2 regions of the Gordonia sp. NPDC058843 genome follow, and region 1 is predicted to be linked to the other one. Evidence: predicted binding sites of a transcription regulator. Region 1 holds the regulator's gene; the other holds the start of a gene.
The links. The regulator LexA, encoded in region 1, represses DNA repair genes until DNA is damaged. The targets are predictions, from matches to a motif close to CGAACANNTGTTCG.
Positions count from the first base shown of each region.

Region 1 (10,007 bases):
CTGGTCAAGCGCACCCACAGCGAGCCGCACTGGTCGGCCAGACGTGGGGCGGCGATGGCCTACGAGCGCGTGACGCTCTATGGAGTGCCCCTCGTCGCCCGCCGGCGCGTCGACTACGGCCCCATCGACCCCGAGGTCTCGCGCGAACTGTTCATCCGGCACGCACTCGTCGAAGGCGACTGGCGGACGCAACACGCGTTCTTCGAACGCAACCGCAGGCTTCTCGACGCCGCCTCGGACGTCGAGAACCGCACGCGCACTCGGGGACTCGTGATCACCGAGGACCAGCTCTTCGAGTTCTACGACCGGCGACTCCCGTCGGACGTCACCTCCGCCCGTCACTTCGACACCTGGTGGAAGAAGGCCCGCCGCGCCGAACCCGAGCTACTGGATCTGCGGCCGGAGGACGTCACGGGGGGCACCGAGGTGGCGCCCACCGACTATCCCGGCGCCTGGCAGCAGGGCGACACCCGACTCGAACTGCGCTATCGCTTCGAACCCGGCACACCCGACGACGGGGTCACCGTCGTGATCCCACAGGCCCTGCTCCCCCACGTGCGGCCGGCCGGCTTCGACTGGTCGGTGCCCGGCATGCGCGCCGAACTGGCCACCGCGCTGGTCAAGTCACTTCCGAAGCAACTTCGCAAGAGCATGTCCCCCGCACAGCGCTTCGCCGAGCTCGCCCTCGGCCGGCTCACCCCGCGCAAGGAGCCCCTGGCCGTCGGGCTGGCCCGTGAGCTCTCGGCGATCACCGGGATGAGAATCTCCGCGGCCGATTTCGACGCCGACCGGATACCGCCGCACCTGCGCATGCACTTCGCGGTCGCCGACGACGCCGGACAGATCGTCGCCCGCGCCGACTCGCTACCCGAGCTGCAACAGACCGGCACGCCCGCTGCACCGAAGACGGTGTCGCGCACGCTGTACCGGACCTGGACCGCCGATGGGATCGGCACGCTCGCCGACGAGCGAACGGTCGACGTCGCGGGACAGCGGCTGACGCGGTATCCGACGATCGATGCGGTGTCCGACGACAAGGGCCACGCGCGGGGCGTCATCGTCGTCGACGCGGCCACCCCCGACACCCGCGACCGTCTACATCGACGCGGGATCATCGCACTTCTCGATCTGGCGGTACCCCCGCTGCACAAACGGATCGCCGGATCGCTCACTCCCGCTGTTCGACTCGCCCTGAGCCAGAGCCCGTATGCGGACACCGAGGCGCTGCTCGCCGACTGCACGCGACGGGCCATCCGAGACACCGTCACCGGCGTCGACGACGCCGAGCTGACGACTGTTCGCTCGCCACAGGCGTTCTCGGCATTCCTCGAGCGGATTCGTCCGCGCGTCACCGAAGCCGCACCGGACTACTTCACGCTGGCCGTCGCGGCGCTCGAACGGATGGCGCCGGTCCGGGCCGCCATCGACCGGCACGCCGGTTCACTGGCCGCCGACGACGTCGCCGAACAGATCGATCACCTGGTGTTCGACGGGTTCGTCGCGGCCACCGCTCGTCGACATCTGGAGAACGTGCCGCGCTACCTCGAAGGTGCACAGGCGCGACTGGAAGCACTGCCGGCGTCGGCGTCGCGAGACCAGGCCGGGGTGGGGGTCGTCGATCGGGTCGTCGAACGCTGGGCGCAGCGCCTCGAGCAGGTGCCCGAGCACCGGCGGGCCATCGTCGACGACGAGGCGCAATGGCTCGTCGAGGAACTACGCGTCGGCCTGTTCGCCCAGCGTCTCGGTACGGCGTTTCCGGTGTCGGAGAAACGGGTCCTACGAGCTCTGGACGGGCTCGGCTGAGACGGTCTCGGTGCGCGCATCACCCGATGTCGATGCCGATGCCGACTTCAGGTCGTCGATCTCTCGCTGGAAGTCCTCGACGGAGTCGAACGACCGGTACACCGAGGCGAAACGCAGATACGCCACTTCGTCGAGATCGCGGAGCGGACCCAGGATCGCCAGACCGACCTCGTTGCTGGGGATCTCGGCCGAGCCGCTGGCGCGCACCGTGTCCTCGACCTGCTGGGCCAGCTGCGCGAGCGCGTCCTCGGCGACGTGGCGGCCCTGGCATGCACGCCGCACACCGCGCATCACCTTCTCCCGACTGAACGGCTCGGTGACCCCGTTGCGTTTGACCACGGCCAGTACGGCACTTTCCACCGTCGAGAATCTGCGCCCGCACTCCACGCAGGAGCGACGGCGTCGGATGGCCTGCCCTTCATCTGCGACACGCGAGTCGATGACCTTGGTGTCGTCGTTCTTGCAGAAGGGGCAGCGCATCGTGTCCTCACGCAGGTCTCGGGACGCTGGAGCGCAGTGAAACCGTGCGCCCCGCCGCTTCTCGGCCGGCCCCTGTGACACCGAGGATACCGCCCGGCCTCAGCGGTACCGGGGGGTGAGCAGGGGCTGGCCCACCTGCAGCGCGCTCGAAGGCAGATCGTTCATCGCGACGATCTCGTCGATCACGACCTCACGCGGCATCTCGGGCGCCACCCGGCCGGCGATCGTGCTGAGCGAATCCCCCGAGCGGACGTGGACGACCTCCGCGCTCACCGCGGCAGGCGTCATCGAGTCCGAGTAGTTCTGCCCGACGACACCGAAGACCCACACGACGAACGCCAGCCCGACGCCGGCGAGGACGGCGACCGCGGTGCGGCGACGGCGACGGAACACCGCCGCATTCGGCGCGACCGGGCCCCGGCCCCTCGCCCCCATCGGCGAACCGCAGTGCGTGCCACCCAGGCGTGGGGTGAGCGGCGATGAGCCACCCGCCGGCCGGTTGCCGGAGGGCCGGGTGTCCACCGGCCTGGTGCCGTCGGAGAGCGGGGCCCGGGTCCGGACACGATCGGCGCGATCGGTGCTCGCCCGGGTGACGACGGGGCGTTCGGCGTGGACGGGAGCGACGAGAGTGGCGGTGCGCATGGTGCCCTCCGGGAGTTCTGGTGTGCTGGGTGTGCGGTTGTTCGGTGTTCGAACTTCGATCAGGTGTTCGATGCACTGATGTTCGAATTTGTAGCACGGCGCACCGACAAAGTCTCGCGACACATCGAACAAATGTTTGAGGTGATGCCCGCACTCCGCTAGGCTCGGACGCGGCTGAGACATCCCACGGGCCATCTACCTGCACGTTCCGAAAGACGAGAGGAACCGAACATGAGTGACACCGGCGATAGGCGCGGCCGAGCGCGGGGCGCCGACACCGAGGCCCCGATCGACGTCGCCGCCGCCGAGGCCTCACTCACCCCGCGGCAACTCGGGGTCCTGGAGGTGATCCGCCGTTCGGTACGCGAGCGCGGCTACCCGCCGAGCATCCGGGAGATCGGCGACGAGGTCGGCCTGGCCTCGACGTCGTCGGTGGCCCATCAGCTGCGGACGCTGGAACGCAAGGGACTGCTCAAACGCGACGCGAATCGGCCCCGAGCGGTCAACATCGCCCCGAGCGAACCGCCCACTCCGGAGAACCCGACGGCGAGCCAGTTGCCCGAGCCGACCTTCGTGCCGGTCCTCGGACGGATCGCGGCCGGCGGTCCGATTCTCGCCGAAGAAGCCGTCGAGGACGTCTTCCCGCTGCCCCGCGAACTGGTCGGCGAGGGCTCACTCTTCCTGTTGCGCGTCGTGGGCGAGTCGATGATCGACGCCGCCATCTGCGACGGCGACTGGGTGGTGGTCCGCCAGCAGAACGTCGCCGACAACGGCGACATCGTCGCGGCCATGATCGACGGCGAGGCCACGGTGAAGACCTTCAAGCGTCAGGGCGCCAACGTCTGGCTCATGCCGCACAACGAACTGTTCGATCCGATCCCCGGTAACGACGCCGTCATCCTCGGCAAGGTCGTCACCGTGATGCGGCGAGTCTGACCTCTCCACCGACCGAACGGTCGAGCACTGCCGCGGCGGCCTCACGCGCCGCGGCGGGGTCGGAGGTGGCCAACGCGGCGTCGGCGGCCGCGCGACAGTCCTGCGCGGTCACCTCGCCGAGTCGTGCTCCCACCGCGGCCGCTGCGGCCGGCGCGCTGGAGAGCGAGGTCACCCCGAGTCCGACGAGCACGCAGGCGAGATTCGGATCGGCGGCCGCCTCCCCGCACACCCCCACCGGCTTGACCTGACGGACTCCCGCGGCGGCGACTCCGGCGATCAGGCTGAGCACGGCGGGTTGCCACGGGTCGGTGAGCCCGGCGAGATCGGCCGACATCCGGTCGGCCGCCATCGTGTACTGGGTGAGGTCGTTGGTGCCGATCGACACGAAGTCCACCTCGGCGAGGACCGCCTCGGCCAGGATCGCCGCAGCGGGCACCTCGATCATGACCCCGGCCACCAGACCCCGGCCACGGACCTCCGCGGCGAACACGCGCGCCTCCGCCGGCGAGGCGATCATCGGCGCCATCACCCACGGCGCGACCTCGACACCCTCTGCGGCCCGCGCGATCGCATCGAGTTGATGCGTACGGATCTCGGGATGTGCGAGCGCGATCCGATCCCCTCGGACACCGAGCGCGGGATTGGATTCGTCGGGATGCGTCACGAAACGGAGGGGTTTGTCGGACCCGGCGTCGAGGGTGCGGATCACCACCTTCTGTCCGTCGAACGCGTCGAGGACCTCACGGTAGATCGCAGCCTGCTCGTCGACCGTCGGTTCGTCGGCGCGTTCGAGGAACGCGAGTTCGGTGCGGAAGAGTCCGACACCCTCGACGGGGTGGCCGGCCGCGGCCCTTGCCGACGATCCGTCGGCGACGTTGGCGAGCACCGAGACCGGAGCACCGTCGGCGGTGTGGCCCGGGCCCGTCCAGCCGGCGACGACTTCGGCGTGCCGCCGGTCCTCGTCGACGCGCGTCCGGGCTGTCTCCGTGTCGGGCTCCACTTCGATCCGCCCGGTCGTCCCGTCGACGAGAATGGTTGTGCCGGATTCGATCTCGGCGAGATCGGCGACTGCCACCACACACGGGATGCCCAGTTGCCGCGCGATGATCGCGGTGTGACTGGTCGGTCCGCCCAGGCGGGTGACGAGAGCGATCGTGCTCGTCGGGTCGAGGCCCGCGGTGTCGGCGGGTGCGAGGTCGTCGGCCAGCAGCACCGACGGCACCTCCGGTGTCGGCACGCCCGGTTCGGGTAGGCCGAGCAATTCGGCGAGGACGCGGTCCCGGACATCGTTCAGATCGGTGACCCGCTCGGCCATGAGCCCACCGAGTTTGGTGAACACCGCCGCGAACTGGTCGGTGGCCACGACGGCAGCGGCCTCGGCGGAGGCGCCCTTGGTGATGAGGGCGGTTGCGGCACCGATCCAGCCCCGGTCCTCGGCGAGGCCCGCTGTGGCCGCGAGCACCTCGGCAGCCACCCCGGTGTTCTGCGATGCGCGGGCGCGCAGTCGCGCGGCGACCACTCCGGCCGCGGCGGCGAAGCGCGTCACCTCGTCGGCGCGGCGCTCCTCGGCGATCTCCACACCGACGCCGAGCTTCTCCGGGGAGTGATCGGGCCGCTCGCCCGGCCACAGCGCGGGACCGTGGGCCAATCCGCCGACCACCGGGGTTCCCGTCAGTATCTGCGCCATCGTCTTGCCTCTCACTCGACTACCGATGTGACCACCGTTACAAATAGTGCTTGACTTGTCAACACAAACAGGCGTAAACACAATTACTACAACATGCAATCCCACACGCCTCAACAAGCGGGGCGGCCGGAACCGGAGATCGGAGCGGTGTGTACGCCGAGGAGAGACAACAGGCGATCGTCGACGAGGTGCGCGTCGCGGGGCGGGCCTCCGTGACCGCGCTCGCCGAGAAGTTCGACGTCACCAGCGAGACCGTGCGTCGAGATCTCGCCGTTCTGGAACGCGCGGGACATCTGCAGCGAGTCCACGGGGGCGCCGTGCGCGCCGAGGTCATGCGTGCCCTCGGCGAACTGGGGATCGACGAGCGCGAGTCGAGCCAGATCGAGCAGAAGACCGCGATCGGCCGGGCGGCGATCCGGTTCCTGCCGCCCGACGGCGGTTCCGTGCTCTTCGACGCCGGCACCACGACCTACCGCGCCGCCGAGGCGACGGCACCCGACCGCCGGCTCACCATGTTCACCAACAGCCTGCCCATCGCCGGCCTGCTCGCGGGCACCCATCCCGATGGTCTGCACGCCCTCGGCGGCCGCGTCCGTGGTCTGACCCAGGCGACAGTGGGCGTCGAGACGGTGGACGCACTCCGCCGCATCCGCGTGACCACCGCGTTCATCGGGACCAACGGCCTGAGCGAGACCCACGGGTTGTCGACACCCGATCCCGACGAGGCAGCGGTGAAGGCGGCGATGGTCGCTGCCGCACAGCGGGTGGTGGTCCTCGCCGACAGCTCGAAGATGGATCGCGAGGACCTGTCCTCCTTCGCCGGCCTCGACGCGGTCGACGTTCTCATCACGGACGCCGGCATCGACCCGGCGTTCTCGGCAGCGTTGTCCGCGCGCGGCGTCGAGGTCGTGATCGCATGATCGTCACCGTCACCGCCAATCCGAGCCTCGACCGCACCCTCGAACTCGGTGCCCCACTCGCGCGCGGCGAGGTGCAACGCGCCGGCGTGGTCCGCACCGAACCCGGCGGCAAGGGCGTCAACGTGTCCCGCGTCGTCGCGGCGGCCGGACTGACCACCCGGGCCCTGCTCCCCGCACGGTCGGGCGACCCGCTGCGAACCGCACTCGACGATCTCGGACTCCCCTACGACGCGGTGCCCGTCGACGGCGAGGTCCGGACCAACATCACGATCGCCGAGTCGGACGGCACGACGACCAAGATCAACGCGCCGGGCGTCACCCTGACCACGCAGGATCGCGAGGCACTCGTCGGACTGATCCGCGGTCACGCCGACTCCGCGCAGTGGGTCACGCTGTGCGGGTCGTTGCCACCGGGCGTTCCCGACGACTGGTACCGCTCGCTCGCCGACGACCTCGTCCTCGCCGGCTGCCGGGTCGCGGTGGACACCTCGGGAGCTCCGCTCCGGGCCACCGTCGCCGGTCGTGTCGACCTGATCAAGCCCAACGAGGACGAGCTCGCCGAACTGACCGGCGCCGACCCGAGCACACTCCGAGAAGCGCTCTCGCGCAACGATCTCGGCCCGGTCGTCGATGCCGCGACCACGATCGCCGAGCAGATCGGGGGCAATGTCCTCGCCACACTCGGCGCCGTCGGTGCCGTCCTGGTCACCGCGTCCGGCATCTGGTCGGCGACCCCGCCGCCGATCGTCCCGCGCAGCACCGTCGGCGCCGGGGACTCGTCGCTGGCCGGCTTCCTCATCGCACAGAGCACCGGGGCCCCGCCCGCGGAGTGCCTTCGGTCGGCCGTGGCATACGGCGCGGCGGCCGCCTCACTCGCGGGCACCCAGGCGCCCACTCCCGACCACCTCGACCTCCCCGGCGTCCGGGTGACCGAACTGTCGGGAGCCGCTCGCATGACGTGACGGCGCCACCGCGGCTCACCGAAGCCCACTCCGTAGAACCCCGAATCACATCAGAACCCCGAATCCCATCCCACCCCGACCGCTCACCCCTTTCACCGACGAAGGACATCCCATGACCGAGCAGATCATCACCGCACAGACGGTGAGTCTCGACGTCGACGCCGGCGGCGATCCCGCCGCCGTCATCACCACGCTCACCGACGCGCTCGCCGCGGCCGGCCGGACCACCGACCCCGCCGATCTGGCGCGGGCCGCGCTGGACCGGGAGGCCAAGTCCGCGACCGGACTTCCCGGCGGTATCGCCATCCCGCACGCCCGCACCGCCTCGGTGACCGCGGCCAGCCTCGCCATGGCGCGACTGTCCCGCAAGGTCGATTTCGGCGCCCCGGACGGACCGGCCGATCTGGTCTTCCTCATCGCCGCCCCCGAGGGTGGTGCCAGCGCGCACATGAAACTCCTCAGCTCGCTGGCCCGCTCGCTCGTCCGCCCCGACTTCGTGGCCTCGCTCCGCGCGGCGGAGAACGAGGAACGCGTGATCGAACTGGTCAACGAGGCCATCGACCCCGCACCCGCCGCCCCCACAACACCGGCCACTGCAACCCCGGCCTCAGCGAGCGCGGCCGTGTCGACCACGAAGTCCGAGAACACCTCACCCCGCGACACCGAGGCCGCGGACGAGACCGCCGACCGGGCATCGGCGACGCCGCGCATCGTCGCGATCACCGCGTGCCCGACCGGCATCGCCCACACCTACATGGCCGCCGACGCGCTGAAATACGCCGCCGAGCGGGCCGGCGTCGAGTTCGCGGTGGAGACCCAGGGGTCCTCGGCCACGACCGCCTTCGAGCCGGACGTCATCGCCTCGGCCGACGCCGTCATCTTCGCCACCGACGTCGGTGTGAAGGGCCGCAACCGGTTCGCCGGTAAACCCGTCATCGCCTCGGGGGTCAAACGAGCCATCAACGAACCCGACGCGATGATCGCCGAAGCGGTAGCGGCGGGACGCAACCCGGACGCGGCGCGTGTCACCGGCGACGGCTCGGACGCCGACGCGGCAGACCCGTCGAAGTCCGGGGTGAGTCTGGCCGGCCGCACCCGCCAGGCCCTGATGACCGGTGTCAGCTACATGATCCCGTTCGTCGCCGCGGGCGGTCTCCTCATCGCACTCGGCTTCCTCCTCGCCGGCTACGAGGTCGCGAACACGAACCTCGACGACGGCGGAACCCTCAGCGACGGCGCCTTCATCGCGCTGAACAACAGTCTCTGGGATCTGCCGTCAGGCGGGCTCCTGCAGTATCTGGGCGCGGTGAGCTTCGCGATCGGCTCGGGGGTGATGGGACTCGCGGTACCGGTCCTCGCGGGCTACATCGCATTCGCGATCGCCGATCGCCCCGGCATCGCACCCGGTTTCGTGGCCGGCATCGTCTCGCTCGCGGTCGGAGCCAGCTTCATCGGCGCGCTGATCGGCGGCCTGATCGCCGGCGCGGTGTGCTTGTGGATCGCCCGAATCCCATTGCCCCAGTGGGCACGCGGGTTGATGCCGGTGGTCGTGATCCCGCTGTTCGGCAGCATAATCGTCGGTGGCCTGCTGTACATGGTCCTCGGCAAGCCGCTCGCCTGGCTCGCCGACCAGATGAACAGCGGACTCGAGAGCATGTCCGGCGGATCGGCCATCGCCCTCGGCATCGTGCTCGGTCTGATGATGTGCTTCGACCTCGGCGGACCGGTCAACAAGACCGCTTATCTGTTCGCCACCGCCGGCATCGCCGACGCCGCGACCGCCGGCGCCGCGCAGTACCAGATCATGGCCGCCGTCATGTGCGCCGGCATGGTGCCCCCGCTGGCGCTCGCCCTGGCCACCGTGGTCCGGCCCGGCCTGTTCACCGAGCCCGAGCGCGAGAACGGCAAGGCCGCATGGCTTCTCGGCGCGTCGTTCATCTCCGAGGGCGCCATCCCGTTCGCGGCGGTCGACCCGTTCCGCGTCATCCCGTCGATGATGGCCGGCGGCGCACTCAGCGGCGCACTCATCATGGCGTTCGGTGTCGAGCTCCGCGCTCCGCACGGCGGCATCTTCGTCTTCTTCGCGATGAACAGCTGGGTGCTCTTCCTCGTCGCGCTCGTCGCCGGTACCGTCTTGTCCGCCGTCCTCGTGGTCACGGCCAAGCAGGTCCACCGCAGTCGCGACGCCGCCGCCTTCGACGAACTCGAGGCGGTCGCCGCCTGACGACGCCACACGCCGCGACCCCCCGACACACTTGCACACTCAACTCAGAACAACACTCGAAGGAGTTCTCATGCCCAGCACCATCGTCACCGTCGGTTCCGCCGTCGGCCTGCACGCCCGCCCCGCCACGATCATCGCCGAGGCGGTCGCCGAGACCGGCAACCCGGTGACACTGGGCCTCGAGGGCGGCGACCCGGTCGACGCGGGATCGGCGCTGATGATCATGACCCTGGGGGCCGAGAAGGGCACCCGGGTGGTCGTGACGGCCGACGACCAGGCCACCCTCGACGCCATCGTCACGCTGGTCGAGAAAGACCTCGACGCGGACTAGGTCGGCCGCGGAGCCGTCCGCC
Region 1 is NZ_JBHYNC010000001.1:127,353-137,359, forward strand. It holds gene hrpA (ATP-dependent RNA helicase HrpA) at 1-1,803, shown strand, start outside; gene nrdR (transcriptional regulator NrdR) at 1,777-2,283, opposite strand; gene ACFW3F_RS00615 (LysM peptidoglycan-binding domain-containing protein) at 2,383-2,925, opposite strand; gene lexA (transcriptional repressor LexA) at 3,157-3,861, shown strand; gene ACFW3F_RS00625 (phosphoenolpyruvate--protein phosphotransferase) at 3,839-5,548, opposite strand; gene ACFW3F_RS00630 (DeoR/GlpR family DNA-binding transcription regulator) at 5,698-6,468, shown strand; gene pfkB (1-phosphofructokinase) at 6,465-7,430, shown strand; gene ACFW3F_RS00640 (fructose-specific PTS transporter subunit EIIC) at 7,543-9,654, shown strand; gene ACFW3F_RS00645 (HPr family phosphocarrier protein) at 9,725-9,985, shown strand.

Region 2 (10,007 bases), 120 kb from region 1:
GTACGCCCCGACCGCGCGCGACGCCGGTCCGCATCCCGCCGGGGCAGTCTCCCACCCCGCCCCCGCCCGTCACGCCCCCGCCCGTCACGCCCCCGCCCGTGACACCCCCGCCTGCGACACCCCCGCCTGCCGCAGCGCGGCCCGCCCCGCCTGTGCGCAGCGCCGGTGACGACGAATTCCGCCCTGCGACAACCGGATTCGCCCCCGCCGAGTATGCCCCGGCCGAACCCGAACCCGCCGGCCTCGAACCGGACGGGTACGCCGGTGCCCGGTACGCCGACGAGCGCCACCACGACGAGCGCCACCACGAGGTGCGCCCCGACGAGGCGCGTTACGCCGATCCTGCCGAGACGGCGCGTCCGGTTCGCGACGCCGAGCACGACGACGACTGGTGGCCCGGTGTCGACGACGCCGAGCCCGCTCAGCAGGCGCGTCGCACCCCCCGCCGTACGGGGAACCGTGGCAAGCGCCGTGCGGTGCTGGCCCTCGCGATCGTCTTCATGCTCGCGTTGATCACCGGCGTCGGTTACTACGGAGTGCGCGCCACCGGGCTGCTCGAGTCACGCAAGGACTACACCAATGTGGCCGGCGCCGGCGACGTCGTCGTCGACATCCCGGACAACTCCACACTCGCCGACTTCGGCCGCATCCTCGTCGACGCCGACGTGGTCGGCAGCGTGCGTGCGTTCGTCGATGCCGCCGGCGGACAACCGATGTCCGGTGGGCTCTACAAGATGCGCACCCAGATCCCGGCGACCACGGCCGTCGAGATGCTGACCGATGACGGCGCGGAGCATCGGGTCGGTCGAGTCGTGATCCCACCGGGGCTGCAGCTCGATTCGAAGACCGGTATCGACGGCAAGATCACCCCGGGCATCTTCCAGCTCATCGAGAACGCGACCTCGTTCGCGGTCAACGGGGAGCAGGAGGGCGTCAGGGTCGCCGACCTGGAGCGGGCTGCGGCCGAGGCCACCCCGGAGGAGCTGGGCGTACCCGAGTGGGCCCGCCAGAACGTCGCGGCGATGACCGGCGATCATCGCCGTGTCGAAGGACTCATCGCGCCGACCACCTGGGAGCGTGTCGAACCCGATCACACCGCCACGCAGATCCTGCAGGAGATGATCTCCAAGAGCGGGACGATGTTCGAGCAATGGGGATTGCTGGACCGCAACAACTCCGGGCTCGAGCCGTACGAAACCCTGATCGCGGCGTCGATCGTGGAGCGGGAGGTCCGCCACGTGGAGGATGCGCCGAAGGTGGCGCGAGTCATCCGCAATCGCCTCGACCGCGATCAGTTGCTGCAGATGGACTCGACGCAGAACTACACCGCCGACATCACGAACATCGACGTCCACGGCGAGGCGTACAAGAACGACAACGAATGGAACACCTACCGCTACAAGGGGTTGCCACCCACGCCGATCGCGGCGATCGGCGTGCCGGCGCTCGAGGCGATGCTCGACCCGGCGCCGGGCGGGTGGCTGTACTTCGTCACCGTCGACACCGCCGGGACCACCTTGTTCGCCAACACCTTCGAAGATCACAAACGCAACCGCGAGGTCGCCTGCCGCAACAAGCTGGTGGCCACGGGATGTAGTCAGTGACCGGCGGGCCCGCCGTGAACACCGTGCCCACCGACACCCGCTCCCCGCACGGTGACCACCGCCGGGCCGCGGTCCTGGGGTCGCCGATCACGCATTCACGTTCGCCGCGGGTCCACCTCGCCGCCTACCGGGCCCTGGGGCTCGCCGACTGGCGGTACGAGCGGATCGAGTGCACCGCCGACCGACTGCCCGAGATCGTCGACGGTGCCGATGCGGACTTCATCGGGTTCTCGGTCACCATGCCCAACAAACGCGCGGCACTCGAGTTCGCCTCTGAATGCACGGAGCGCGCCGAGCTCGTCGGGTCGGCCAACACCCTGGTGCGTGTGGCGACCGGCTGGCGCGCGGACTGCACGGACATCGACGGCATGTCGGGTGCGCTCACCGACCTCGGGGTCGACGCCGACATCGCCGCGGGCGCACCGCCGATCGCGGTGGTGGTCGGGGCGGGTGGCACGGCGCTGCCGACGATCATGGCACTCGCGGACGCGGGCGTCACCGATGTGGTGGTCGTCGCGCGCGACGCCGGTCGCGCCACGCCCGTCCTCGAACTGTGTGAGCGGCTCGGGATGAGTGGCGAGACGGTGCCCTTCGAACCCGCGGAGGCGCTGGACCATCGGTGTCGCGACGCGTCCGTCGTCGTGTCGACGGTGCCCGCCGAGGCGGCCGCCGGCCTGGCGTCGGCGGTGGCCGGGGCGGGCAAGGTCGTGGACGTGATCTATGACCCCTGGCCGACGCCGCTTGCGACTGCGGTCGCCGCGGCCGGCGGGACCGTGGTCGGCGGTCTGGTCATGCTGGTCAACCAGGCGTTCCGGCAGGTCGAGCTCTTCACCGGTCTGCCCGCACCCCGCGAGGCGATGATCGAGGCTCTGACCGTCGACTGACGCCGCGACGATCCGGGTCCGTCCACAGGGCCGGTCGGCTGTGGACGGGCGAGGGGCGACGGTCCGATCTCCCGACATGATCGGCCGATGGGCGAGTGCGCGATCCTGCTGTGGCTGTCGGTCGTCGCCGTGACCGATGCCGACACCCGCCGGATCCCGAACGTGCTCGTCTGGCCCGGACTCTGTGGCGCGGTGGGTGCGAGTGTCGCCCATCCTGGGGCCGCGCTGGCGGCGGTGGTGGCCGCGACCCCCTACGCGCTGGCCTTCGGGGTGGGCTGGTGCGGCGGCGGAGACGTCAAGCTCGCCGCGGCGTGCGGTGCGCTCGCCCTGCGTTGGGACGCGGCCCTGGTCGTGGTGGCACTGGCCTCGTTCGTGGCGGTGGGCACGGTGCTGGCAGACCGCGCGGCTCCCCGGGAGCGAAGCGTCACCGGCTCGCATCCGCACGGACCCGCCCTCGTCGCGGCCACGTTCGTCGTCGCGGGTCTGCTGTGACGCGCACGACCCGCGGGTTTCGGCGGCGCCGCCGTCGGGCTGGACGCGGCAGCATGGAACAATCGATCACTGTGTTGCGCTGGATAACTGCCGGAGAATCCCACGGTCCCGCCCTGGTCGCCATCGTCGAGGGCATGGTGGCCGGCGTCGAGGTCACCTCGTCCGACATCGCCGAGCAACTTGCTCGGCGCCGCCTCGGCTATGGCCGGGGGGCGCGGATGAAGTTCGAGGCCGACAAGGTGACCGTGCTCGGCGGGGTCCGCCATGGCCAGACCATGGGCGGTCCCGTGGCGATCGAGATCGGCAACACGGAGTGGCCCAAATGGGAGACGGTGATGGCATCCGACCCCGTGGATGCGGCCGAACTCGAGGGCAGCGCCCGCAACGCGCCGCTGACCCGGCCCCGCCCCGGGCACGCCGACTACTCCGGCATGCTCAAGTACGGCTTCGACGACGCCCGTCCGGTGCTCGAACGCGCCAGCGCGCGTGAGACCGCGGCCCGCGTCGCGGCCGGCACCGTCGCCCGCAACTTCCTCCGTCAGGTGCTCGGCATCGACGTCGTCTCCCACGTCATCTCGATAGGCGCGAGCGATCCGTATGACGGCCCGCCGCCGCGCATCGCCGACCTCGAAGCCATCGACGCCAGTCCGGTCCGCGCCTTCGACGACGACGCCGAGAAGTCGATGATCGCCGAGATCGAGGCGGCGAAGAAGGACGGCGACACCCTCGGCGGCGTGGTCGAGATCGTGGCGACGGGTGTGCCCGTCGGCCTCGGTTCGCACGTGAGCGGGGAGACCCGCCTCGACGCCCGGTTGGCGGCGGCGCTGATGGGCATCCAGGCCATCAAGGGGGTCGAGGTCGGCGACGGCTTCACGACCGCCCGCCGCCGCGGCAGCGAGGCCCACGACGAGATGGTTCCCGGTGCCGACGGCGTGCTGCGTTCGACCAACCGCGCGGGCGGGCTCGAGGGCGGCATGACCAACGGCGAGGACCTGCGCGTGCGCATCGCCATGAAGCCGATCTCGACGGTGCCGCGAGCGCTGTCCACGATCGACATGTCGACGGGGGAGACGGCCAGCGCGATCCACCAGCGTTCGGACGTCTGCGCCGTGCCTGCGGCGGGTGTCGTCGCCGAGGCGATGGTCGCGCTCGTCGTTGCCCAGGCCGCGCTGGAGAAGTTCGGGGGAGACTCGGTCGCCGAGACCGCAGCCAACCTCGGTGCCTACCGGGCCGCCATCGACGCGCGTCCGCCCCGGGCATGACCCAGCCCCCAACCCCTATGCCACCGACCCCGACGCGTGCGACGACGGGTCGTCGTCCGGCGGCCGTGCTCATCGGCTTCATGGGGGCGGGCAAGTCCACCGTCGGTCGCCTGCTCGCCGATCGGCTCGGCGTCGACTTCATCGACACCGACGTCGAACTGGTGCGACGCACCGGACGCAGCATCCCGGAGATCTTCGAATCCGACGGTGTCGAGGCTTTCCGGACGATCGAGGAGAACGTCGTCACCGATGTCCTGGACAACCACGGGGGCGTGGTGTCGCTCGGCGGTGGCGCCGTGACCACCGCCGGCGTCCGTGAGGCACTGGCCGACCAGCGTGTCGTGTACCTCCGGGTGTCGCCCGAGCGGGGATACGAGCGCGTGTCCGGAACCGACCGACCGCTCCTGGCCACCGCGGACCCCGCCGCCCGATACGCCGAACTGCTCGCCGGACGGACGGAAACCTACGCGGCGGTGTGCACCTTCGACGTCGATGCCGACTCCGATCCCGACACGGTTGCCGACGCCGTCGTCGTCCAACTCGCCCGCGAACTCATGTGAGGAAGCCGAGAATGACCGAAAACGATCAGGCGGGGACCGAACCCGTCGCCATCCGGGTCAACGCCGGCGCACCCTACGACGTGACCATCGGCCGGGGACTCCTCGGCGAGGTGGCCGCCGCGGCGAAGGGTGCCGACCGCATCGCGATCCTGTACCAGCCGCCACTGGCGAAAACCGCCGAGCAGGTTCGAGAGTTCCTCGCGGACAAGGGATTCGATGCCCATCGCGTCGAGATCCCGGACGCCGAGGACGGCAAGGATCTGTCGGTTGCGTCCTTCTGCTGGGAAGTGTTCGGTCGGATCGGTCTCAAGCGCAACGACAAGGTCATCAGCCTCGGTGGGGGAGCTGCCACCGACCTGGCCGGATTCGTCGCGGCCACCTGGATGCGCGGCATCGGGGTGATCCACATCCCGACGACGCTGCTGGCGATGGTCGACGCCGCCGTGGGCGGCAAGACCGGCATCAACACCGAGGCGGGCAAGAACCTCGTCGGGTCGTTCCATGAACCCGACGCGGTCCTCATCGACATCGGCACCCTGGAGACCGTCCCGCGCAACGAGATCGTCGCCGGACTCGCCGAGGTCATCAAGACCGGCTTCATCGCCGATCCCACGATCCTCGACATCATCGAGGCCGACCCCGAGGCCGCCCTCGACCCGACCTCAGGTGTGCTGCCCGACCTCATCCGACGGTCGGTGCAGGTCAAGGCGGACGTGGTGTCGGCGGACCTCAAGGAGTCGTCGCTGCGCGAGATCCTCAACTACGGACACACCCTCGGCCACGCGATCGAACGCCGGGAGCGGTACCGCTGGCGTCACGGCGCGGCGGTGTCGGTGGGCCTGGTGTTCGCCGCCGAGCTCTCGCGCCTGGCCGGGCGCCTCGACGACGCCACGGCGGATCGGCACAAGGCCATCCTGGATCTCGTGGGACTGCCGACAACGTACGACCCGGATGCATTCGGCGATCTTCTGCAGGGCATGGCCGGGGACAAGAAGAACCGGTCAGGTGTCTTGCGCTTCGTCGTCCTGGACGGGCTGGCCAAGCCCGGCCGGCTCGAAGGCCCTGATCCGGGCCTGATCGCGGCCGCCTACTCCGCGGTGGCGGGTGGCCCGGCGGCGAAGAGCACGTCGGTCCTGCTCTAGCCCGGTTCTGCTGGTCGAGCAGCGTCGCCGTGCCCTGTTGATCGAGCAGCGTCGCCGTGATCTGTTGGTCGAGCAGCGTCGACCGGGCGAAGCGAGGACGCCGCGCCCGTCGAGGCCACCGAGGCGACCCATAGCTCCTGTCGGTGCGGCGTGATCCGATTGCCAGACAACTGGCGGTCCCGAAATCAGCCGTTGACTCGAACGTATGTTCGGGTATCGTAGACGCATGCCATCGGGGGCGGGGACCGAATCCACATCGGTGGACCCATCACAGCATTCGGTCGAACCACGTCTCCGTCCCGACCATGAACTCTCCGCGTCCGAACTCGTCGAGGTCCTGAGTCATTGCGCCGGCCTCGCCGCAGCGTCGGCGCATCGGATGATGGTTGTTGCCAGTCTCATTCACGATGAGCGTGAGATGGACTACGCCCAACGGCGGGCCGAGATGCACAGCGGTGAACTCGACTCCATCGAAGCGTTCGAGAACCTGTCAGCGCGGGTGGCCGCGGGTGAGAACCCGTACGAGCGGTTCGGTCCGAACGGTCTCGAGCAGGCCATCGCCGAAGTCGGTGCCACTCTCACCGTCACACCGGCCGAGGCGAAAGATCTCATCGAAGCCGGTGACGCGCTGCGTTACCGGCTCGCGTTCACCGGGCACGCGCTGGCGTGCGGCCGAATCGACAAGCGCCGCTTCCTCATTACACTCAAACGCACCGACCTCATCACCGACGATGAGGAGATGCAGACCGTGGACGTCCATCTGGCCGAGGCGATCTTCGCGCGCGCACCGATGTCAACGGCACGGTTCACCGCCATGGTCGACGCCATCGTCGCCAAGTGGGCGCCCGACGCGGTCCGTCGACGCAAGGAGCGGGTGAAGTCCGACCGCAAGGTGACGGTCACCCCGGATCGGTTCACGCCCGGTCAGTCCCGGATCTCCGGCACGCTGCCCGTCGCCGATGCGGCCGAGTTCGATGCCCGGCTGTCGTCGATGGCCACCGAGGTGCACACAGGCGACCCGCGCACCTTCTCCCAGCGCCGCGCAGACGCGCTCAAGGCACTCGCCCGCGGTGAAGCCGCGCTGACATGTCGGTGCGACGACTGCAGCATGCCGACAGCCGCAGCCGGTCCGGAGCAAGACCTCGACGCACTGCCTTCGGATGCCTCAACGCCTCCATCGCGCGCGCCGCGTGCGACCTTTCACATCGTGGTGAACCTGTCGACACTGATCGGGCTCGACGACGATCCCGCCTTTCTCGACCGCCACGGCATCGTCGACGCCGACACCGCTCGATCCCTTCTGGCCGAAGCCCGACGCACCTACATCGCGCCCACAGACGCCGGCCCGCCAGTGGCAAATACTGATCCCGCGATGCGCTACGCCCCGTCGAAGAAGCTCCAGGCGCTGGTACGTGCGGGTGAATTGTGCTGCACCTTCCCGGGTTGCAATGCGCCGGTGTGGCAGATCGATCTCGACCACACCGATCCGTTCGACCACGCCGATTCGCGTCGCGGCGGACCGACCGACGCGCGCAATCTGAAACCGCTGTGCCGATTCCATCACCGCATCAAGACCTTCACCAGCTGGCAGGACCACCAGGACGAATTCCGCACCGCCTGGTTCACCACACCCACCGGGCACATGTTCGTCGGCAATGCGTTCAGCGGACGGGACCTGTTCAATAAGCTCACCCCGTGCCGGCCGCCCGACCACCCCGCGCGGAAACACTTGGACACGATGCGCGACAACGACTTCCGACGCCAGCAACACGCCGAGAAACGCTGGGACGACGCGAACCCGCCGCCCTTCTAGACACCGCCGGTCACGACAACGTCGGCGGGCAACAAGCGATAACTGTCAGCGCCCGCTCAGCGGATTCGCTGAGTCGGCGCGTCCGCATCAGCGGGGGTGCCGTCCTCGTGGTGGGGCGAGCGATCCTCGTGCACCGACCAGTCGTCGTCGGCTGCGCCCTTGTTCTGGTCGCGCCGGACGAGGAAGCGGCCGATCGCCGCACCGACGAAGGCGGGGACGAAGACGAGCAGCGCGGTGAACGACGCTCCGGCGATGAGTTCGACGAACAAGCTGGCCTGTCCGATCCCGGCGAGCACGACCGTGCCGAGGATCCACGAGATCAGGCCGGCGAGAACGCCCGCCAGGACGCCTGCCTGCAGCCAGCGCACGGTGAGGTCCTCGTAGTCATCGGGATCCGGATTCGCGCGGGCATCGCGGATACCGTCGTAGCCACCCCACACCAGGGCGATGAGGACGACGACGGCGATCGCGATGGTGCGCCAGACGGTGGAGTTCAGCGGTGCCTGCACCACTGCGAACCCGAGCAAGACGCGGGCGAGGACGTGAACTGCGGTCATCGTCAGACCGCGCACCAACCACGAAGACATGCGCGTCATCTTACGCACGGAGGTGGTGACAGCGGACACACCTGGTCGAAGTGGCCGGGTTCGCGCGGTTCCGACGCCCGCCGTAGCGTGGCGGAGGTGCCGATCAACCACGACACGGCCGGCCGCCGCGCCCGGCTGCGAACCGAACTGCGGGCCGCGGACGACCCGGTCTCGTTCCTCGTCGTCTCCGACCTCGTCAACGTCCGCTATCTGACCGGGTTCACCGGCTCGAACGCCGCCGTGCTGATCGACGTCGACGACCCGGCGGGTGACCGGATCGCGACCGACGGCCGGTACCTCACCCAGGTCGCCGAGCAGGTGCCCGACGTCGAAGCGATCATCGAACGCGCCGTGGTGCGTGCCCTCGTCGACCACGCCCGGACCACCGGTGCGGGGCGCGTCGGCTTCGAGTCCGACACCGAAACCGTGGCCGCGCACCGCGCGCTGTCCACGGCGCTCGCGGACTCGGGAGTGGACCTGGTCGGGATCTCCGGCATCGTGCAGAACCTGAGAGCTGTCAAGGACCCCGGCGAGATCGAACTGCTGCGGGCGGCGTGCGCGATCGGCGATGCCGCCCTGGCACGAATCGTTGCCGATGGCGTCCTGCGTGCCGGGACCACCGAACGTCAGGTCGCACGCGCACTCGAATGGGAGATGTATCGACTCGGGGCCGATGGCGTCGCCTTCGAGACGATCGTGGCGGCGGGCGCGCACTCCGCCATCCCGCATCACCGTCCCACCGACACCGCCCTGGCCGACGGTGATCTGGTCAAGATCGACTTCGGGTCGGTCGTCGGCGGGTACCACTCGGACATGACGAGGACCTTCGTCCTGCGGCGCGCCGCTTCATGGCAGCGGGATCTCTACGAACTCGTCGCAACGGCACAGGCTGCGGGCCGGGCGGCGCTGACCCCCGGCGCCGACCTCCGGGAGGTCGACGCCGCGGCCCGGGACGTGATCACCGACGCCGGCCACGGGGAGCACTACGTGCACGGTCTCGGCCACGGAGTGGGGTTGCAGATCCACGAAGCGCCGGGAATCGGCAAACTCGCGGCGGGTACACTGCCATGCGGTGCTGCGGTCACCGTGGAGCCCGGTGTCTACCTGCCCGGATGGGGCGGGGTCCGGATCGAGGACACATTGGTGGTCACCGACGGCGACCCCGACCTGCTGACCGCCACCGACAAGACATTCACCGTCATCTGACTGCAAGGGAACGAAAACCACATGGCATCCACCGCCGACTTCAAGAACGGCCTCGTGCTGCGCATGGACGACCAGCTCTGGCAGATCCAGGAGTTCCAGCACGTCAAGCCGGGCAAGGGCCCTGCATTCGTGCGCACCAAGATCAAGAACGTGCTGAGCGGCAAGACCGTCGACAAGACCTTCAATGCCGGCGTCAAGGTCGAGACCGCGACCGTCGACCGTCGTGACATGACCTTCCTCTACAACGACGGCACCGACTTCGTGTTCATGGACACGCAGGACTACGAGCAGTTCTCCCTCCCGCCGGCCACTGTCGGCGACGGCGCGCGCTTCCTGCTGGAGAACATGACCGTGCAGGTGTCGCTGAACGAGGGCAACCCGCTGTTCGTCGAGCTGCCGGTCACAGTCGAGCTGATCGTCGCGCAGACCGATCCCGGACTCCAGGGCGATCGGTCCA
Region 2 is NZ_JBHYNC010000001.1:3,745-13,751, reverse strand. It holds gene mltG (endolytic transglycosylase MltG) at 1-1,604, shown strand, start outside; gene ACFW3F_RS00065 (shikimate dehydrogenase) at 1,601-2,488, shown strand; gene ACFW3F_RS00060 (A24 family peptidase) at 2,576-2,980, shown strand; gene aroC (chorismate synthase) at 3,034-4,242, shown strand; gene ACFW3F_RS00050 (shikimate kinase) at 4,239-4,802, shown strand; gene aroB (3-dehydroquinate synthase) at 4,814-5,944, shown strand; gene ACFW3F_RS00040 (DUF222 domain-containing protein) at 6,171-7,757, shown strand; gene ACFW3F_RS00035 (B-4DMT family transporter) at 7,814-8,344, opposite strand; gene ACFW3F_RS00030 (M24 family metallopeptidase) at 8,441-9,550, shown strand; gene efp (elongation factor P) at 9,572-10,007, shown strand, end outside.
Region 2: ACFW3F_RS00040 (DUF222 domain-containing protein) is a predicted target of LexA. The motif match lies at 6,143-6,156, and genes of this name have one in related genera.